4 regions of the Arthrobacter sp. 754 genome follow, and region 2 is predicted to be linked to each of the others. Evidence: predicted binding sites of a transcription regulator. Region 2 holds the regulator's gene; each other region holds the start of a gene.
What was found. Region 2 encodes HrcA, which represses chaperone genes, less so after heat shock. Its sites were predicted from a motif close to TTNGCACTCGNNNNNNNCGAGTGCNAA; they were not measured.
Positions count from the first base shown of each region.

Region 1: the regulator HrcA is predicted to act here: its motif matches at 1,290-1,316, upstream of groL (chaperonin GroEL).
Region 3: the regulator HrcA is predicted to act here: its motif matches at 1,839-1,865, upstream of ABIA70_RS03145 (FmdB family zinc ribbon protein).
Region 4: the regulator HrcA is predicted to act here: its motif matches at 1,839-1,865, upstream of groES (co-chaperone GroES).

Region 1 covers NZ_JBEPSC010000002.1:59,104-62,308, forward strand. Annotated here, with positions in the region: gene ABIA70_RS05830 (ABC transporter substrate-binding protein) at 1-1,204, shown strand, start outside; gene groL (chaperonin GroEL) at 1,497-3,125, shown strand.
Region 2 covers NZ_JBEPSC010000005.1:44,538-47,742, forward strand. Annotated here, with positions in the region: gene ABIA70_RS14945 (DUF3097 domain-containing protein) at 1-678, opposite strand, end outside; gene hrcA (heat-inducible transcriptional repressor HrcA) at 891-1,904, shown strand; gene dnaJ (molecular chaperone DnaJ) at 1,980-3,107, shown strand; gene ABIA70_RS14960 (16S rRNA (uracil(1498)-N(3))-methyltransferase) at 3,110-3,205, shown strand, end outside.
Region 3 covers NZ_JBEPSC010000001.1:662,413-665,617, forward strand. Annotated here, with positions in the region: gene ABIA70_RS03130 (GNAT family N-acetyltransferase) at 1-213, opposite strand, end outside; gene galU (UTP--glucose-1-phosphate uridylyltransferase GalU) at 219-1,124, opposite strand; gene ABIA70_RS03140 (5-formyltetrahydrofolate cyclo-ligase) at 1,173-1,793, shown strand; gene ABIA70_RS03145 (FmdB family zinc ribbon protein) at 1,929-2,183, shown strand; gene cpaB (Flp pilus assembly protein CpaB) at 2,296-3,027, shown strand; gene ABIA70_RS03155 (AAA family ATPase) at 3,077-3,205, opposite strand, start outside.
Region 4 covers NZ_JBEPSC010000001.1:687,066-690,270, forward strand. Annotated here, with positions in the region: gene groL (chaperonin GroEL) at 1-1,308, opposite strand, end outside; gene groES (co-chaperone GroES) at 1,384-1,680, opposite strand; gene ABIA70_RS03240 (hypothetical protein) at 1,899-2,282, opposite strand; gene ABIA70_RS03245 (THUMP-like domain-containing protein) at 2,338-3,205, shown strand, end outside.

The DNA of each region.
Region 1 (3,205 bases), on a different contig from region 2:
GGCCGGCTGTTCCGGCGGGCCGGGCAATGCCCGGCTGGATGCCGCCGAAGCGTCGGGTGACGGGACCCTGCGCATCGGGCTGATCCTGGACAGCACGGGGAACCAGGCCTTCCTCAATGATTCCCAGCTCGCCGCCGCGACTCTGGCCGTGAAGGAAATCAACGCTGCCGGCGGCCACAAAGGCCGGCCGGTTGAGCTCCTTCCCAGGCCGGCAGGCACTGATTCCGCGGCCCAGGCCGCGGAGCTGGTGAGTGCAAAGGCTGACGTGGTGATCGGACCGGCGGACTCAAGCCACGCACCCGCAGCCATCGACGTCCTGGCCAAAGCGCGGGTCACGCTGATCTCTCCGGCAAACTCCGCGGCGGGCCTGACCGGCTACAAGAGCGGCGGCTACTACTTCCGGACTGCCGCTGCCGATGTTGCCCAGGCTTCCGTGCTGGTGAAGCTCGCCAAGGACGGCGGTGCCAAGAGCCTGGCCGTGGTCCACCAGGACAGCGCATACGGCAAAGACGTCGCTGCGGCGGTGGCAACTGCCGCAAAGAACGCCGGCCTGGACACCGTAGCCACAGCGGAATTCAAGCCCGGCGACGCCCGCAAAGCAGCCTCTGCGGCGCAGGCAGCCAAGCCCGACTCCGTGGTGCTGATCGCCCGGGACGACGCCCAGGGCGCCCTCGCCGAGCTCAACAATGCAGGGCTGTCGGGTAAGAAACTCATCCTCAGCGACGGCGCCTTCGCCCAGTACGGTTCCGGGCTGGGCTCAAAGGCGCTCGACGGCGCCCGGGCGGTGGTGCCCGGGGTGTTCCCCTCGGCGGGTTTCCAGGCGCGGCTGGTGGCAGTCAATCCGGCGGTGAAGGACCTCTCCTTCACCGCGGAGACCTACGACGCCGTAAACCTGGCCGTCCTCGCCGCCGCCGCCGCGGAAGACGATGCCGGACGCTCCATCGCGGCCAACCTGATTGCCGTGTCCGGCGGCACCGCAGGCGGCCAGACCGCCGGCCGCTCTATCACGCCGTGCCTGTCCTTCGCTGACTGCCTTGGGGTTCTGAAGACCGGCGCCCCGATAAATTACGACGGCGAATCGGGTCCGGTTGCCTTCGATGCCAATGGTGACATCACCACGGCCAACTTCATGGTGTTCACCTACGGCGCAGATAACAGGGCCGCGCTCAGCGGACGTGAAGCGGCAGGGCGGGCCGCGGGCTGATCGCCCGCGGCGAAACCGGCCGCCCCGTGAGGGCAATACCACGATGTTCGCTTGCACTCTTACCTATGGAGTGCTAATTATTGTGTTAGCACTCTTACGTACCGACTGCTAAAGCATCGTCCGGTTTAACGCCGAAAACGAAGCTTCGCGAAGGTCGTGGAGCGAAAGAAATACCAAGCTGGAGTGAGATCCCCAGCCGCGGCATACAGAGGCCGCCGGTCAAGGATCGTCCGTCGCGGGCACTGCAGTGAGGTTCATTCTTAACGACTGTCCCGAAAGGACTACTGCCGTTATGGCCAAGATCATTGCATTTGATGAAGAGGCACGCCGCGGTCTTGAGCGGGGCCTGAACATCCTCGCCGACGCCGTCAAGGTTACCCTCGGCCCGCGTGGACGCAACGTCGTCCTCGAGAAGAAGTGGGGCGCCCCCACGATCACCAACGATGGTGTATCCATCGCCAAGGAGATCGAGCTGGACGACCCTTACGAAAAGATCGGCGCCGAGCTGGTCAAGGAAGTTGCCAAGAAGACCGACGACGTCGCCGGCGACGGTACCACCACGGCCACCGTGCTGGCACAGGCCCTCGTCAAGGAAGGCCTGCGCAACGTTGCCGCAGGTGCTGACCCGCTGTCCCTCAAGCGCGGCATCGAGAAGGCTGTAGAGGCCGTCACGGTTGAGCTGCTGGCTTCCGCCAAGGAAATCGAAACCAAGGAAGAGATCGCGGCTACGGCTTCCATCTCCGCCGGTGACGATGAGATCGGCGCCCTGATCGCTGAAGCCCTGGACAAGGTGGGCAAGGAAGGCGTCATCACCGTCGAGGAGTCCAACACCTTCGGCCTGGAGCTTGAGCTCACCGAGGGCATGCGCTTCGACAAGGGTTACATCTCCGCTTACTTCGTCACCGACGCCGAGCGCCAGGAAACGGTCCTTGAGGACCCGTACATCCTGATCGTCAACTCCAAGATCTCCAACGTCAAGGAACTGGTTGCTGTCCTGGAAAAGGTCATGCAGTCGTCCAAGCCGCTGCTGATCATTGCCGAGGACATCGAGGGCGAGGCCCTGGCCACCCTGATCGTCAACAAGATCCGTGGCACCTTCAAGTCCGTCGCCGTCAAGGCTCCGGGCTTCGGCGACCGCCGCAAGGCCCAGCTGGCCGACATCGCAGTCCTCACCGGTGGCCAGGTCATCGCCGAGGAAGTCGGCCTCAAGCTGGAGACCGCCGGACTCGAACTCCTGGGCCGCGCCCGCAAGGTTGTTGTCACCAAGGACGAGACCACCATCGTTGAAGGTGCCGGCGACGCCGACCAGATCGCCGGCCGCGTTTCCCAGATCCGTGCCGAGATCGAGAACTCCGATTCAGACTACGACCGCGAGAAGCTGCAGGAGCGCCTGGCCAAGCTGGCCGGCGGCGTTGCAGTCATCAAGGCCGGTGCCGCAACCGAAGTTGAGCTCAAGGAACGCAAGCACCGCATTGAGGACGCTGTCCGCAACGCGAAGGCTGCCGTTGAAGAGGGCATCGTTGCCGGTGGCGGCGTTGCACTCATCCAGGCCGGCGCCAAGGCGTTCGCCAACCTGAACCTCACCGGTGACGAGGCAACCGGCGCGAACATCGTCCGCGTTGCCATCGATGCTCCGCTGAAGCAGATCGCGTTCAACGCCGGCCTCGAGCCGGGCGTTGTCGTCGACAAGGTCCGCGGCCTGCCTGCAGGTCACGGCCTGAACGCAGCAACGGGCGAGTACGTCGACCTGTTGGCCGCCGGCATCAACGACCCCGTCAAGGTGACCCGCTCTGCCCTGCAGAACGCGGCTTCCATTGCCGGACTGTTCCTCACCACCGAGGCCGTCGTGGCCGACAAGCCGGAGAAGAACGCTCCGGCCATGGGTGGCGGCGACGAGATGGGCGGCATGGGCGGCTTCTAGCCCCCATCAGCCGGAATCCCTTCCGCACACGGAAACGCGGCCCCCTCGCTGAGGGGGCCGCGTTTTTTGTGTCCGTTTTT
Region 2 (3,205 bases):
CACCACCGGCCACTGGCCGATACCCAGCACGGAGGGCCTGATGGCCTGCCATACGTCAACATAGGGATGCCCGACGATCAGGACGTTGCCCGCCGCTCCCGGTGAAGCCATGACCCCTGCAGCGATCCGCGACTCCTTCGAATCCGGCACCAGGTGGTCCACCAGGACACCCAGCCGCCTGCCGGGACCCGGCTGGAACGCGGCCACCGCACCGGCGAGGTCATCGATCCCATGCAGCGGTTCGACGACGATGCCTTCCACGCGCAAATCATCGCCCCAGACCTTTTCGATGAGTTCGGCGTCGTGCTTCCCCTCCACCCAGATCCTGCTCGCCTTTGCCACCTGGGCACGCTGTCCGGCCACGCGGACTGAGCCGGAGGCTGTCCGGCCGACGGCGGCCGGGGAGGCGGTGGCGGGCTGCCGGGGAGCGGGGGGCATCAGCCGGATGGGCTGCCCCTCCAGGAGGAAACCAAAGCCGAGCTTGAAGGACCGGGACTTGCCGCGGCGGTCTTCAAGGGCCACCACGTGCATGCCGCCGGACTTCTCCACCCTGGTCACAGCCCCTACCCAGCCCGACTGTGCGTCTTCGAGGACCATTCCCCGTTCTGCGGGAACCTCGGGGAGTTCACTCCTGACGGGCGCTTTGATGTCCTGCGGACCCCAATTCCGGTACTCCATCGATTGACTCCGCCTTGCGCTAGATGATCCGCCCGGAGTTTCGCCCGGAGCGGTACCAATGCTAACAACGGGGAGAGTCATATTAGACTGTTAGCACTTAGGCATGTCGAGTGCTAACGCTGGCCGGTCCGTCCTGACCGCCCCGTCCGTCAGGACCAGGGGACGCCCGCGGCCCGGCCGGACAGGCCGTGACCCGTAGATGGAGGTGGAGTGTGAGCGAGCCGCGCAAACTTGAAGTACTGCGTGCCATCGTGGAGGACTATGTGCACTCCCGTGAGCCCGTGGGGTCCAAAGCCCTGGTGGAACGCCATCACCTGGGCGTCTCCAGCGCCACGATCCGCAATGACATGGCGGCGCTCGAAGACGAGGGCCTGATCACAGCGCCGCACACCAGCGCGGGCCGGATACCCACCGACAAGGGCTACCGGCTGTTCGTGGACCAGATTTCGGCGGTCAAACCGCTTTCCGCCGCGGAGCGCCGCGCCATCCAGTCGCTGCTGGAAGGCTCAGATGACCTGGATGACGTGCTGGAGCGGACGGTCAGGCTGCTGTCGCAGTTGACCAACCAGGTGGCCGTTGTGCAGTACCCGCACCTCAGCCGTGCCACCATCCGCCACATCGAGTTCGTCCTCCTCGCGCCGCGACGGGTCCTGGTTGTCCTGATTGCCAACACCGGCAAAGTGGAGCAGCGGGTGACCGACGTCGGCCAGGACCTGGGCGAGGACGCCATCGCCGGTTTGCGGACCCACTTCCTCGGGTCGCTGTCGGGCACGCCGCTGAGCCTCCTGACGCAGTCCCTGCCGGCAGTGGTTTCGTCGGTAGGCCCCGGCCAGCGGGCAGCTGCGCAGGCACTGGCGCAGGGGTTGGAAACACTCGCCCACAGCAGCAGGGAAGACCGTATGGTCATGGCAGGAACTGCCAACCTCGCCAGGTCCAATGTGGATTTCCCGTTGAGTATCGGCCCCGTCCTCGAGGCTTTGGAGGAGCAGGTGGTGATGCTCAGGCTCCTGAGCGAAATGGCGCAGGATCCGCGCGGCGTGACCGTCAGCATCGGCCGCGAGAACCCCTACGACGGCCTGGCCGAAGCATCCGTGGTCGCCACGGGCTACGGGCCCGACAGTACCGCCAAGATCGGTATTCTGGGCCCCACCCGGATGGACTACCCCACCACCATGGCCGCCGTCAGGGCAGTAGCCCGTTACCTTTCACGAATTCTGGGCCCGTAGCAGCACCGGTCCAGGCACCAAGAGCAGTGCAGGCAGCCCGGCTGCCTGGCGTACAACAAGGAAGAGATACGAACTTTGAGCAGCCACTACGACGTCCTCGGGGTCTCGCCGGAAGCCACCGGAGAAGAGATCAAGAAGGCCTACCGCAAGCTGGCCCGCACACTTCACCCGGACGTCAATCCCGGGGACGATGCGTCGGACCGCTTCAAGGCCGTGACACACGCCTACGAGGTGCTTTCGGATCCCCAGAAGCGCCGGGTCTATGACACCACCGGCAACGAGAACGGCACCGACAACGGCTTCGGCGGCGGCAGCTACGCCGGCCAGGGCTTCGCGTTCCAGGACATCTTCGACACCTTCTTCGGGGCCGGCGGCCAGGCCGGTCCGGCATCCCGCGTGCGCCGCGGCCAGGATGCGCTCATCAGCGTCCGGATCGAACTCCGCGACGCCGTGTTCGGCGTGAACAAGAAGCTTGAAGTCGATACAGCTGTCACATGCCCCACCTGCAACGGATCCTGCTGCCGCGAGGGCAGCCACCCCGTCCGCTGCGACATCTGCGGCGGCAGCGGCCAGGTCCAGCGCGCCGTCCGCTCCATCCTCGGCCAGGTCATGACGGCGGCTCCGTGTGGCAGCTGCGAAGGCTTCGGAACGGTCATCAAGGACCCCTGCAACGAGTGCAACGGCCAGGGCCGCATCCGCAGCCGCCGGTCACTCACCATCAAGGTGCCGGCCGGTGTGGCCACGGGTACCCGCATCCAGCTCTCGGGCCAGGGCGAGGCAGGCCCCGCCGGCGGGCCGGCCGGAGACCTGTACGTCGAAATCCGCGTCAACAACGATGCCACCTACGCCCGTGACGGCGACGACCTCCACGCCACGCTGAATATCCCGATGACCGCCGCCGCCCTGGGCACTGAGCTTTCACTGGAGACCTTTGACGGGCTTCAGGAGATCGACGTGAAGGCAGGAACGCAGTCCGGCGAAATCATCACGCTCCGCGGCCTGGGGGTAACCCACCTGCGCGGGTACGGCCGCGGCGATCTCATGGTCCACCTCCAGGTGGAGACACCGGCAAAGCTGGATGCCGCGCAGGAGGACCTCCTCCGTCAGCTGGCGAAGCTCCGCGGAGAACAGTTCACCGAGGGCAAGCTGGCCGTCAGCGGCGGCGTGTTCGCCAAGTTGCGGGACCGGTTCGGTAACCTGTAGCGGTGAGCAATCCCGTCTTCTTCAGCGGTGCCGGGGCGCTGGACCATATGACGCCCGGCGCCCTGTTTGTCCTTGAGGGTCCTGAAGCGCGCCACGCC
Region 3 (3,205 bases), on a different contig from region 2:
CCCCTGGGCCGCCTGTGCCTTCAGGGACCGCACCATCTGCCGATAATCCGGCAGGCCTCCGCCGGGTATCGGGTTCGACGCCTCCCAGGGCGCCAGCCACTCGTTGTTGCGCGCCCGCACCTGCGTCCATTCCTTTTTGTCCCGGTACCGGATGGGACGCAGCACCAGGTCGCCGCACTCCAGCTTGACCGGCCAGATGGGTCCGGGACGCACGGCAGTTACTTAGTCAGGCCGGCGGTGAAGCCAGGCAGCCATTCCCGCAGTCCGGGGCCGAGGTCATCGCTGTCAATGGCGAGCTGGACGCAGGCCTTGAGGTAGCTGAGTTTGTCACCGGTATCGTACCGGCGACCACGGAAGACCACACCGTAGACGCCGTGGCCTTCACCGTCGCCGGCCGCGAGTTCCTGCAGTGCGTCGGTCAGCTGGATCTCTCCGCCGCGGCCCGGGCCGGTCCGTTCCAAGACATCGAAAACGGCCGGGTGCAGCACATAGCGGCCAATGACCGCAAGGTTTGAAGGCGCCTCATCCACCTCGGGCTTTTCTACCAGCTTGTTGATCCGGACGTAATCTTCTCCGTCAATCTGCTCGACGTCGGCACAGCCATAGGCACTGATCTGGGAAGGCTCCACCTCGATCAGGGCCACCACGGATCCACCGGTCTTGGCCTGGACTTCGATCATCGTGCTCAGAAGTTCGTCCCGGGCGTCAATCAGGTCGTCACCGAGGAGCACTGCAAAAGGTTCCTCGCCGACGTGCTGCCTGGCGCGGAGTACCGCATGGCCGAGGCCGTGGGGATCGCCCTGGCGAACGTAGTGGATATCGCCGAGGTTGCTGGCTGCCTGGATGGACTCGAGCTTTGCCGTGTCGCCCTTGGCGGACAGGGTGTCCTCCAGCGAGGGAACGCGGTCGAAGTGGTCCTCAAGGGCGCGCTTGTTGCGGCCTGTGATCATCAGGATGTCGTTCAGGCCGACTTTGACGGCCTCTTCGACGACGTACTGGATAGCAGGCTTGTCCACCACCGGAAGCATTTCCTTGGGCATCGCCTTCGTCGCGGGCAGGAACCTGGTGCCAAGTCCGGCGGCAGGAATAACGGCCTTGCGTACTGTCTGCTGAGTGGTAGTCACTGGACTAATCTAGCGTCAGGGGCCATTCATTCAGTAATTAGGAGCGGCATGTCCGAGGGCAGCAGCGAAACCAAGGAAGCCATCCGCGCACGCCATCGCGAGCGCCGTGCCGCTGCGGACCCGGGCCGGCGTGACGAAGCAGGCAATGCCCTCGCCGTCCACGGTTCTGCGTGGGCGGAAACGCTGACGGGGGGAACGCCGTCGACGTTCTGCGCTTACCTGGGCGTCGTCCCCGAACCGCCAACGCTGCCATTGCTGCAGGCGCTCCACCAGCAGGGCCACAGCGTTTTGCTCCCGGTCTGCGAGCCCGGAAGACGACTGAGTTGGGCGAACTGGACCCCCGCCGTCGAGTTTGTCCGCAGCCGTTTCGCCCCGGTCCTGGAACCCGCCGGGCCGCGCCTTGACCTTGAGGTCATGGCGACCGTGTCCGCGCTCTTCATTCCCGCAACGGCAGTGGACCGAAGCGGAAACCGGATCGGCCAGGGCGGCGGCTACTACGACGTCCTGCTGGCCGCCCTGGCCGCTGAAGGCCTGGAGATCCCGGTGGCAGCCATAGTCTTCGATTCCGAACTCCTGCCGCCCGGAAGCATCCCTGCCGAGGCCTTTGACCGGCGGGTTCCGGCTGCCCTGACCCCGTCAGGCTTTGTTCCGCTGGCTGCCCGCTCCTGACAGGGTGGTTGCCGTCGGGAAGCGCCCCTGACCGGGATGCTAGAATTAGCAGTCAGGCCCTGCGACTGCTAATGATCGGTTGATTCCGCTCCAGGCAGCACGGGACCTCTCGTTTGTCCAAGAGGAGGAGCACCAGTGCCCACGTATGCGTACGCCTGCAAGGATTGCGGCCATGCCTTCGATATTTTCCAGTCCTTCACGGACAGCACCCTGACGTCCTGCCCTGAGTGCCAGGGAGCCCTGCGCAAGAAGTTCAACAGCGTGGGCGTTGTGTTCAAGGGCTCCGGTTTCTACCGCACCGATTCCCGGGACGCCAAGGGAAGCACCGTTTCTGCCGCACCGGCCGCGCCCGCAGCTGCACCGGCACCCGCCGCCGCTGCCGCGAGCTGAAGGCCTGCGTGCCGGCTCTTCACTGAGCAGCGTCCGACGCCGGCAGCCCTGTTGTCCACATAGGAACCTTTGCGCCTGTTGGGCTTAGTTCCGCCTGCGTAGCGTGGTTTCCATGCCCGCTACCCTCTTCCATCGAAGCCGCGGATCAGCCGCGCCCGGTCGACAGCCCAGGCGCCCGCTGCCATCGATCCGCACAGGCCGCCGTAGCGGCCACCGGCTGTCGTCCTGGCTCAGCCGGAACCGGCGTCTTGCGATTGCTCTCCTGCTTTGCCTTGCCGCCGGAATAACAGTCCACCAGCTCACTCCCCCGCCCGCGGACACCGAGACCGTCCTCGCCGCGGCGCGGGACCTTCCCGCAGGCACGGCTCTGGCGGCCGCCGATCTGGTGGCAACGCCGATCCCCCAGCGGCTGATCACCGCCGGTTCCCTGGCCGACAGCAGCGAGGCGGCCGGCAAGCAGCTGGCAGCCCCGTTGCGGAAGGGCCAACTGCTGGCCGACTCCCAGCTGCTGGGGCCAGGCCTCCTGGCCGGCACTCCCCCGGGCTCCGCCGCCGTGCCCCTGCGGATGGCGGACCCGTCCTCGATCCAGCTGGTATCCCCGGGGCAGCTGGTGAACGTGGTGCTGACCGGTTCCCATGGTTACGACCAACAATCCCCGCCTGAGGTGCTGGCCTCCGCCATTCCGGTCCTATGGACATCGGGCCATGGCGGCAAAACGGGGGAATGGCTCGGTACCGGTGAGACGGAAGGGCTGATTGTTGTGGCGGCATCGCCGGAGCAGTCCGCCCGCCTTGCGGGCGCCTCAACCCAGGGAAAGCTGTTCTTCGTGCTGGTGGGGCCCTAGGGTGCGGCCGCGGACCCTCCGGCCGGCCGCCGCTCAACAGGGCTGTCGCTCAGCCCCAATGCGGCGGCTTGTTTTCCTTCAACCACTCATCGTGATCATCGTCCGGGGCATCGCCCCAGCGCCTCGGGTCATCTTCGGCAGCCTTGTTAGGCAGGATGCCGGCGGCGCCCGCTTGCTG
Region 4 (3,205 bases), on a different contig from region 2:
GGCGTCCCCGTCGAGGGCCTTGACTGCAGGGTCCTCGTCGAGGGCCTTCAGTGCGTGGATCAGCGCGGAACCGCCGCCGGCCACGATGCCTTCTTCGAGGGCAGCGCGGGTGGAGGACACTGCATCTTCGATGCGGTGCTTCTTTTCCTTCAGCTCAACCTCGGTGGCTGCGCCGACCTTGATCACGCCGATGCCGCCGGCCAGCTTGGCCAGGCGCTCCTGGAGCTTTTCCTTGTCCCAGTCCGAGTCGGTGCGGGTCAGCTCGGCGCGCAGCTGGGAAACCCGGGCTGCGACGTCCTCTGCGGAACCGGCGCCGTCAACGATGGTGGTGTTGTCCTTGGTGACCGTGATGCGGCGGGCGGTACCCAGCACCTCAAGGCCAACGGTGTCCAGGCTCAGGCCCAGTTCCGGGGAAACAACCTGTGCACCGGTGAGGGTGGCGATGTCCTGCAGCATGGCCTTGCGGCGGTCGCCGAAGCCCGGAGCCTTGACGGCAACCACGTTCAGGGTGCCGCGGATGCGGTTGACGATCAGCGTGGACAGGGCCTCGCCGTCGACGTCCTCAGCAATGATGAACAGCGGCTTGGAGCTCTGCAGCGCCTTTTCCAGCAGCGGCAGGAATTCCTGGACAGAGGAGATCTTGCCCTGGTTGATCAGGATGAGGGCGTCCTCGAGGACAGCTTCCTGGCGTTCTGCGTCGGTGACGAAGTACGGGGACAGGTAGCCCTTGTCGAACTGCATGCCCTCGGTGAGGACCAGTTCGGTCTGCGTGGTGGAGGACTCCTCGATGGTGATCACACCATCCTTGCCGACCTTGCCGAATGCCTCGGCAAGGAGCTCGCCGATTTCGTCGCTCTGGGCCGAGATGGCAGCAACGCTGGCCACCTGGGTGCCTTCAACCGGGCGTGCGTTCTCGAGCAGGCGGGCGGCCACGGCTTCAACGGAAACCTCGATGCCGCGCTTGATCTGGCCAGGAGCTGCGCCGGCAGCAACGTTGCGCAGGCCTTCCTTGACCAGGGCCTGGGCGAGCACGGTGGCGGTGGTGGTGCCGTCGCCGGCAACATCGTTGGTCTTGGTGGCTACTTCCTTGGCCAGCTGCGCGCCAAGGTTCTCGAACGGGTCATCAAGCTCGATTTCACGGGCAATGGTGACGCCGTCGTTGGTGATGGTGGGTGCTCCCCACTTTTTGTCGAGAACAACGTTGCGGCCGCGGGGGCCGAGCGTCACCTTGACAGTGTTGGCGAGCTTGTCGATGCCGGCTTCAAGTGACCGGCGTGCAGCGTCGTTAAACGCAAGCTGCTTTGCCATGGTTTTGTCCTTTCAAGACAGAACCCCGCGCAGCTGACCAGCGGGATGCATGGTCAGCGGCACGGGGATCCAAAGTTACTTTACGACGATCGCCAGAACGTCGCGGGCGGAGAGCACGAGGTACTCGGTGCCGCTGTGCTTGACTTCGGTTCCGCCGTACTTCGAGTAGATAACGACGTCGCCGATGGCAACGTCGAGGGGAACGCGGTTGCCGTTGTCGTCGAAGCGGCCGGGGCCTACTGCAACAACTTCGCCTTCCTGCGGCTTCTCCTGTGCGGAGTCCGGGATTACCAGGCCGGAAGCCGTGGTCTGCTCGGCTTCGAGCGGGCGGACAACAATACGATCCTCAAGAGGCTTAATAGAGACCGACACTCGGACCTCTCCTTTTCGTCAGCAAATTTATGGACTGGAAAACTGTTCCGCCGTGGCTGGCTGACCGTCGTCGCGGTGCCGGCAGCAGCCTGGCTGAAAGCTCTTCATGTGTTAGCACCCTCCTAGGGAGAGTGCCAATGACGACTCTATGTAAGGAGTTAGCACTCGGTCAAGGCGAGTGCCAGAATTACGCCTGAGGTGGACAGCTGGGTCCGGCCTCAGCGGCCTGCGAGGTCGTCGAAATCGACGTCTTCGTCGCCGTCGTTCCCGTCATTTGTGGTTCCGCGCTTCAAATAGAGCACCACGGCGCCGCCCACGGCCGCGAGCAGCGAGATCACCAGCAGGATGCTCCCTCCAACGCGGGCCCCCGAGTAAAGGGCACGGATGTCCTGCGCCTCGGCTGTTTCATCCTGGATGTTCTTGCCGCCAACGGAGTAGACCGTGGCGTTGAAGGCGTCCAGGAAGAAGATGATGACAAGCAGCGCGATGCACACGACAGCCACAGCAGATCCGGCAATCAGGGCCGGGCGGGCAAACTTCACCAGGCCGGAATTCTCGGATTCGGGAGGTTCGGACGGCTGGCTGCCTGCACTGTCTGTCATGCCTTCAACCCTAGCGGGAACGGGCTCCGGGGCCACCTCCACTAGGCTTGAACCCATGGCTCACGCACCGCAGGACCAGATCGCCCCACTCCTCACAAGCGAAGGCTGGGAACTGCTGGCGTCTCTGGGCCCGTACCGCGAGGACAAGGCTTTTGAGCTCAATTCGGCGCTTCGGAAGGCCGGGCACTCCCCCGAACTGGTCTCCGCAGTCCTCACCCAGTCCAGGCTGCGCACCAAGGCCGAGCTCAAATTCGGCGAGTTCGCCCGGAGCATGCTCTTTACCCAGGCCGGCCTTGAACAGGCCACCCGCCTCTCGGTCGCCGCCCGCCACGCGGAACGCTTTGCGCAGGCCGGCATCAAGCACGTCGCTGACCTCGGCTGCGGCCTCGCCGCGGACTCCCTGGCCCTGGCATCGATGGACATCACGGTCACGGCCGTGGAGATGGATGAAACCACGGCAGCCTGCGCCACGGTGAACCTGATCCCCTTCCCTAACGCCACGGTGGTTCATTCGGACGCCACCGCTGTTTCCCTTGAAGGGGTCGACGGCGTCTGGCTGGATCCCGCACGCCGGACCACCTCCACATCGGGCACCAAACGGATCTGGGACCCCGAGGCTTTTTCGCCGCCGCTTTCCTTCGTGGAGTCACTCGCGTCGACCGGACGCGCCGTCGGCGTCAAGATGGGACCCGGCATGCCGCACGAATCGGTGCCGGCAGACTGCGAAGCCCAGTGGGTATCTGTGGGCGGCGACGTCACCGAAGTGGCGCTCTGGTTCAACGCTGTGCGCCGGCCGGGAATCCGCCGTGCGGCACTGCTGCTGGGGCCGCAGGGCGCCGCCGAGCTCACCAGTGCGGAGGATTTCGACGGCGGTCCGGTGGCCCCGGTGGGTCCGCCCGAGGGGTATCTCTACGAGCCCGATG